Regions from separate parts of the Roseateles sp. P5_E4 genome, predicted to be linked through region 2. Evidence: riboswitches for the same ligand, from Rfam matches in the RefSeq annotation. Region 2 holds a riboswitch; the other holds the start of a gene.
What was found. A riboswitch is a leader RNA that binds a small molecule or an ion and turns the genes downstream of it on or off. The one in region 2 is predicted to bind S-adenosylhomocysteine.
Positions count from the first base shown of each region.

Region 1: linked by a shared signal. The riboswitch ahead of metH (methionine synthase) and the one ahead of ahcY (adenosylhomocysteinase) in region 2 are both predicted to bind S-adenosylhomocysteine.

Region 1 is NZ_JBFUMS010000002.1:39,305-42,705, reverse strand. Features, by position in the region: gene metH (methionine synthase) at 1-1,828, opposite strand, end outside; S-adenosyl-L-homocysteine riboswitch at 1,848-1,919, opposite strand; gene ACXJLH_RS03030 (HD-GYP domain-containing protein) at 2,003-3,205, shown strand; gene ACXJLH_RS03025 (GntR family transcriptional regulator) at 3,306-3,401, shown strand, end outside.
Region 2 is NZ_JBFUMS010000002.1:172,074-175,474, reverse strand. Features, by position in the region: gene ACXJLH_RS03590 (aldo/keto reductase) at 1-641, opposite strand, end outside; gene ACXJLH_RS03585 (AraC family transcriptional regulator N-terminal domain-containing protein) at 798-1,697, shown strand; S-adenosyl-L-homocysteine riboswitch at 1,708-1,789, shown strand; gene ahcY (adenosylhomocysteinase) at 1,866-3,278, shown strand; gene ACXJLH_RS03575 (TlyA family RNA methyltransferase) at 3,285-3,401, shown strand, end outside.

The DNA.
Region 1 (3,401 bases), 130 kb from region 2:
CGGTGAACTTCGGGGCGGGCGCGACGCGGCTCAGGTTCAGCACGGCCTTGTTGGCCCGTGCGGCAGCCAGCGTCACCAGCGGCGTCTGCTTCTTGTTGGCATGCAGTTCGCGGGTCTTCTCGATGTCGGCTTTCAGCTCTGCGATATAGGCCGCGGCGCGGTCATCGCTGAGCAGCTCGGTGCACACGCCCACGGCGCGCGACGCATCGGGCACGTAGACCACCGGGCCGTCGTAGTGCGGCGAGATCTTGACGGCCGTGTGCACGCGGCTCGTCGTCGCGCCGCCGATCAGCAGCGGCATGTGGCGCGACGAAAAGTAGTCGTCGCGCTGCATCTCGGCCGCGACGTGCTGCATCTCCTCCAGGCTCGGCGTGATCAGCCCGGACAGGCCGATGATGTCGGCGCCCTCTTCCTTGGCTTTGCGCAGAATGTCCTGGGCCGGCACCATGACGCCCATGTTGACGACCTCGTAGTTGTTGCACTGCAGGACCACCGTGACGATGTTCTTGCCGATGTCGTGCACGTCGCCCTTGACGGTGGCGATGACGATCTTGCCCTTGGGCTTGGCATCGCCGCCGCCTTCGATGAGCAGGCGCTTTTCTTCCTCGATGTAGGGCAGCAGGTGGGCCACGGCCTGCTTCATGACGCGGGCGCTCTTGACAACCTGCGGCAAGAACATCTTGCCCTGGCCGAACAGGTCGCCGACGACATTCATGCCGGCCATCAACGGGCCTTCGATGACGTGCAGCGGCCGGCCGCCCTTGGCCAGAATGGCCTGCCAGGCTTCCTCGGTGTCTTCGGTGATGAAGTCGGTGATGCCATGCACCAGCGCGTGCGACAGCCGCTGGTTCACATCGCCGGCGCGCCAGGCCAGACGGGCCGAATCGTCCTTGCCGGCACTCTTGGCGCGGTCGGCGATCTCGATGAGGCGCTCGCCCGCATCCGCGCGGCGGTTCAGCACAACGTCCTCGACGCGCTCGCGCAACTCGGCATCAAGGTCGTCGTACACGCCCACCATGCCGGCATTGACGATACCCATGTCCATGCCCGCCTGGATGGCGTGGTACAGGAAGACGGTGTGGATGGCCTCGCGCACCGGCTCGTTGCCACGGAAGCTGAAAGACACGTTGGACACGCCGCCTGACACCTTGGCGCCGGGCAGGTTCTGCTTGATCCAGCGCGTGGCTTCGATGAAGTCCACGGCGTAGTTGTCGTGCTCCTCGATGCCGGTCGCGATGGCGAAGATGTTGGGGTCGAAGATGATGTCCTCGGCCGGGAAGCCGACCTCGTCGACCAGGATGCGGTAGGCCCGCTCGCAGATTTCGGTCTTGCGGGCGAAGGTGTCGGCCTGGCCCTTCTCGTCGAAGGCCATCACCACGGCCGCGGCACCGTAGCGGCGCACGAGCTTGGCCTGGCGGCGGAACTCATCCTCGCCTTCCTTCATCGAGATGGAGTTGACGATGCCCTTGCCCTGGATGCACTTGAGGCCAGCCTCGATGACGCTCCACTTGGACGAGTCGATCATGATCGGCACGCGCGCGATCTCGGGCTCACCGGCGATCAGGTTCAGGAAGCGCACCATGGCCGCCTGGCTGTCCAGCATGGCCTCGTCCATGTTGATGTCGATGACCTGGGCGCCGTTCTCGACCTGCTGGCGCGCGACGGCCAGCGCCTTCTCGAACTCCCCCGCCAGGATCATGCGCGCGAAGGCCTTGGAGCCGGTGACGTTGGTGCGCTCGCCGATGTTGACGAACAGGCTGCCGGCATCGATGGCGACGGGCTCGAGGCCAGAGAGCTTCAGTGCAGGAGGCGAAGGGGGCGTGGTCATCGATGGGGCTCAGGCAGAGGATCGATGAGCGCCGTTTTCAGAAATCCGAGCCTGGCAGGCAAGAAAACCCGTCGCAGCGCTCCTCGGATGGCCGGGAATTCTACGCAGCCACCCCTTCGTCCTCGCTCAAGATCGGCTTGCCGAAGCCGAAGGCCGTTGAGAATGCCTCAATCCATGGCCTCTGAACTCATCCCTCTACCGACCCGCACGCTGCGCCTGGGCATGACCCTGCCGTACGACCTGTTCGACGCCAACGGCAAGCTGCTGTTCGCGCGCGGCCAGGTGCTGCGCGACTCGCCGCTGGTGCGCAGCCTCGTCGATGGCGGCGCGTGGGTGAACTCCGCAGACACCATGGAGTACCAGCGCGCGCTGGCCCATCGGCTGGACACCATGGTCATGCAGGACGTGCCGCTGTCCGACATCGTCAAAGCCGACGGCAGTTTCCGGCTCGACACTCTGGCCCCGACCAAGGTGGAACTCGGCCCGCGCGAGGCCTGGTCCAACCTGCTGCTGCACACCCACAGCCTGCTGCGCGAGGCCGATCCGGTTGATTTCACCGCCCGACTGGCCGCGCTGCGCGACACCGCGCTGAAGCGCCTGCACGCCCACCCTGACGCAACCCTGATGCTGCTGATCTTCGAGAGCAGCCAGGAATTCGGCGACTACAGCGCCCGTCACGCGCTGTTGACGCTGCTGCTCTGCGACCTGGTCGCCCAGCAGATGCAACTGGCACCGGAACTGCGCAGCGCGCTGCAGGGCGCCGCGCTGACGATGAACTACGGCGCCGGCCCCGCCCACGACCGCTTGGCCAGCCAGCTCGACGCCGCCACGCCCGCCCAGCGCCAGGCCCTGGCCGCTCACGGCGACCGCGCTGCGCAGCGCCTGGCCCAGGTCGGCGTCGCCGACCCCGTCTGGCTGACCGCCGTGCGCCTCCATCACGAGGCCGGGCCCGGCCCGCTCGGCAGCCGCAGCGATGGCGAGAAGCTGGCCCGACTGCTGCGCCGCATCGACCTCTTCGGCGCGCGCTTGTCGCCCCGCCGCAGCCGCCAGGCCATGAGCGGCGCCGCGGCCGCCCGCGCCGTCTTCCTCGACGAACTCGGCCAGCCTGACGAAGCCGGCGCGGCGCTGATCAAGACCGTGGGCCTGTACCCACCCGGCAGCATCGTGCGCTTGGCCAATGGCGAAGTCGGGCTCGTCTTCAAACGCGGCTTCAGCGCCAATGAGCCTCTCGTCGCTGCATTGATCGGCAAGAGCGGCAGCCCGTTGAGCAACCCCGTGCCACGCGATACGCGACTGGCCGCCCAGGCCATCTCGGCCAGCCTGGCACCGGCGGAATTCAAGCTGCGCGTGAATCTGGAAGCCCTGCTGAAGCTCTAGACGGCGGTTGAATCGACCGGCAAGAGCGGCCCGCGGGCCGCTCTTTTCATTCCGCCGCTTGCATTCGCCGGACTGTGCATATATTCTGTGTATACACATTATGCACAGCAGTCTCTTCATCTCGCAGACCGACGCGAGGCCGATGTACCTCCAGATCGTCGAACAGATCCGCCAGCGCGTTGCCGCCGGGGACTGG
Region 2 (3,401 bases):
AAGCCGCGGCCCAGCGGGCTGTAGGGCACCAGCGTGATGCCCAACTCACGGCAGGTGGGCAGGATCTCGGCTTCGACGTCGCGGCTCCACAGCGAGTATTCGGTCTGCACAGCGGCTATTCGGTGCACCGCATGCGCGCGGCGGATGGTCGCGGCCGAGGCCTCCGAAAGGCCCAGGTGCCCGACCTTGCCGGCCTTGACCAGCTCAGCCATCGCGCCGACGGTTTCTTCGATGGGCACGTTCTTGTCGACGCGGTGCTGGTAGTAGAGGTCGATGTGGTCCACACCCAGGCGCTTGAGACTCGCATCGCAGGCCTCGCGCACATAGGCCGGGCTGCCGTCGATGCGCACCGCCGCGCCATCCGGCGCACGCACATGGCCGAACTTTGTCGCGACGATCACCTCGTCGCGACGCGTGGCCAGCAACTGCGACAGCAGGCGCTCGTTGGCGCCGGTGCCATACATGTCGGCCGTGTCGAGGAAGTTGATGCCGATGTCCAGCGCATGGTGAAGCACGGCCAGCGACTGGGCATCATCGGCCGGGCCGTAGAACTCGGACATGCCCATGCAGCCCAGGCCCAGGGCAGAAACCGCGGGGCCGTGAGCGCCGAGGCGGCGGCGGGGAAGGGTCGAATGCGTCATGGTGGAACTCCTTGAAGGGATCATCAATGGGATGGGGACAGCTTAGGAAACCGGGCGCCGGTCGCCCAGCACAAAGCTCGGACATGCTTGCCCGATCCTCCAGCGCATGCCCCTGCACGACGCCAGCTTTGGGCAAGTGTTTGCACAATCGCTCACATGCCTCAAGACGATGACCTGCACGCCCTGCGCGAGCGCACCATCGCGCAGGCCCTGGCCCGCGCGCCCGCAGATGGCCTGCACACGACCGCCCTGCCCTGGCTGCGGCTGATCCGCGCCAGCGCGCCGGCCCAGCCTGTGCCGGCGGTCTATGAGCCCGGCCTGGTGCTGGTGCTGCAGGGCCGCAAGCGCGCGCAGCTCGGCGAGCGCGTGGTGCATTACGACGCCATGCAGTGCCTCGTCGTACCCATGACCATGCTGCCGCGCGGCCAAGTGCTGGAGGCCAGCCCGGCCAAGCCCTATGTCTGTATGCGCCTGAGCTGCGAGACGCAGGCGCTGACCGAGCTGCTGCTGGACGGCGATGCACCGCCTGAAGGCAACGACGCCGGCCTGCATGTCGCGCCCGTCACCGCGCCGCTGCTGGACGCTGCCCTGCGTCTGCTGCAGCTGCTGGACAGCCCGCAGGATCTGAAGACGCTGGCACCGTTGGTGCAGCGCGAGATCCTCTACCGCGTGCTGACCGGCCCGCTGGGCCCGCGGCTGCGTTCGCTGGCGCATACCGACGGCGTCACCCGCCGCGTGGGCCGCGTCATCGAGCAGCTGTCGCGCCGCTATGCCGAACCTCTGTCCATCGACGAACTGGCCGAGTTGGCCCACATGAGCCCGTCGACGCTGCATCTGCGCTTCAAGCAGCTGACCGCCCTGTCACCGCTGCAGTTCCAGAAAAACCTGCGCCTGCAGCAGGCACGCCGGTTGATGCTGGGCGATGGCCTGGATGCCGCCAGCGCCGCGCACCGGGTTGGTTACGAGAGCCCTTCGCAGTTCAGCCGTGAATATCGTCGCCTTTTTGGCGCGCCGCCACGCGAGGACATCTCGCTGCTGCGCAGCGCTGCCGGCTAGAATGCCGCCTCCTTCCGAGGAGCGTTGCAACCTCAGCACCTATTGAGGCCAGGCTCGGAAGTTCTGACCCCCTGCAACTGCGCTCACCCGCTGGCAATCCGTGCCTGGGTGAGGTTTGATCCCCCCGTACGACCCGCCAGCGGCTTCATTCGCTTGAAGGAGCCCTGCATGAGCACCACGAATCACATCGTCAAGGACCTGTCGCTGGCCGACTGGGGTCGCAAGGAAATCAAGATCGCCGAGCATGAGATGCCGGCGTTGATGGCCATTCGCAAGGAATACGCCGCCACACAGCCGCTCAAGGGCGCGCGCGTCACCGGCTCGCTGCACATGACCATCCAGACGGCCGTGCTCGTCGAGACGCTGCAAGCCCTGGGCGCCGAAGTGCGCTGGGCCTCGTGCAACATTTTCTCCACGCAAGACCACGCCGCCGCCGCGCTGGCCGCCGTCGGCACGCCCGTGTTCGCCTACAAGGGCGAGACGCTGGAAGACTACTGGGACTACACCCACCGCATCTTCGAATTTGCCGGCAAGGGTGAAGCGGGCGAAGGCCCCAACATGATCCTGGACGACGGCGGCGACGCGACGCTGCTGATGCACCTGGGCCAGAAGGCCGAGAAGGACTTGTCCGTGCTGGCCAACCCCGGCAGCGAGGAAGAGCGCATCCTGTTCGCGGCCATCAAGAAGAAGGTCGCCGAAGACGGCACCTGGTACACCCGCAAGAGCGCTGAGATCATCGGCGTGACCGAAGAGACGACCACGGGCGTGCACCGCCTGAAGGAAATGTCGGCCAAGGGCACGCTGCTGTTCCGCGCCATCAACGTCAACGACTCGGTCACCAAGAGCAAGTTCGACAACCTCTATGGCTGCCGTGAATCGCTGGTGGACGGCATCAAGCGCGCTACCGACGTGATGGTCGCCGGCAAGATCGCCGTCGTGGCCGGTTATGGCGACGTGGGCAAGGGCTCGGCCCAGGCGCTGCGTGCGCTGTCGGCGCAAGTGTGGGTCACCGAGATCGACCCCATCTGCGCGCTGCAGGCCGCGATGGAAGGCTATCGCGTCGTGACGATGGAGTACGCCCAAAGCAAGGCCGACATCTTCGTGACGACGACCGGCAACAAGAACGTCATCCGCCACGAGCACATGCTGGCGATGAAGAACAACGCCATCGTCTGCAACATCGGCCACTTCGACAACGAGATCGAGGTCGCGGCGCTGGAGCAGTACGAGTGGGAAGAGATCAAGCCCCAGGTCGACCATGTGATCTTCCCGGACGGCAAGCGGATCATTCTCTTGGCCAAGGGCCGCCTGGTGAACCTGGGCTGCGGCACGGGCCACCCGAGCTATGTGATGAGCAGCTCGTTCGCGAACCAGACCATCGCCCAGATCGAGCTCTACGCGCACAAGGACAACTACGCCATCGGCCAGGTCTATGTGTTGCCCAAGCACCTGGACGAGAAGGTCGCGCGCCTGCAGCTGACCACGCTGAATGCGCAGCTGACCGAGCTGACGGAAGAGCAGGCCGCCTACATCGGCGTCAACAAGGCCGGCCCGTACAAGCCCGACACTTATCGGTACTGATCGTCGATGCGCGCTGACCAGCTCCTCGTCGCCCAAGGCCTGGCACCGACCCGCTCGGTGGCCCAGCGCTTGATCTCGAACGCCGCCGCCGAATGGGCCTCGCCCACCGGCTGGGCGATGTTG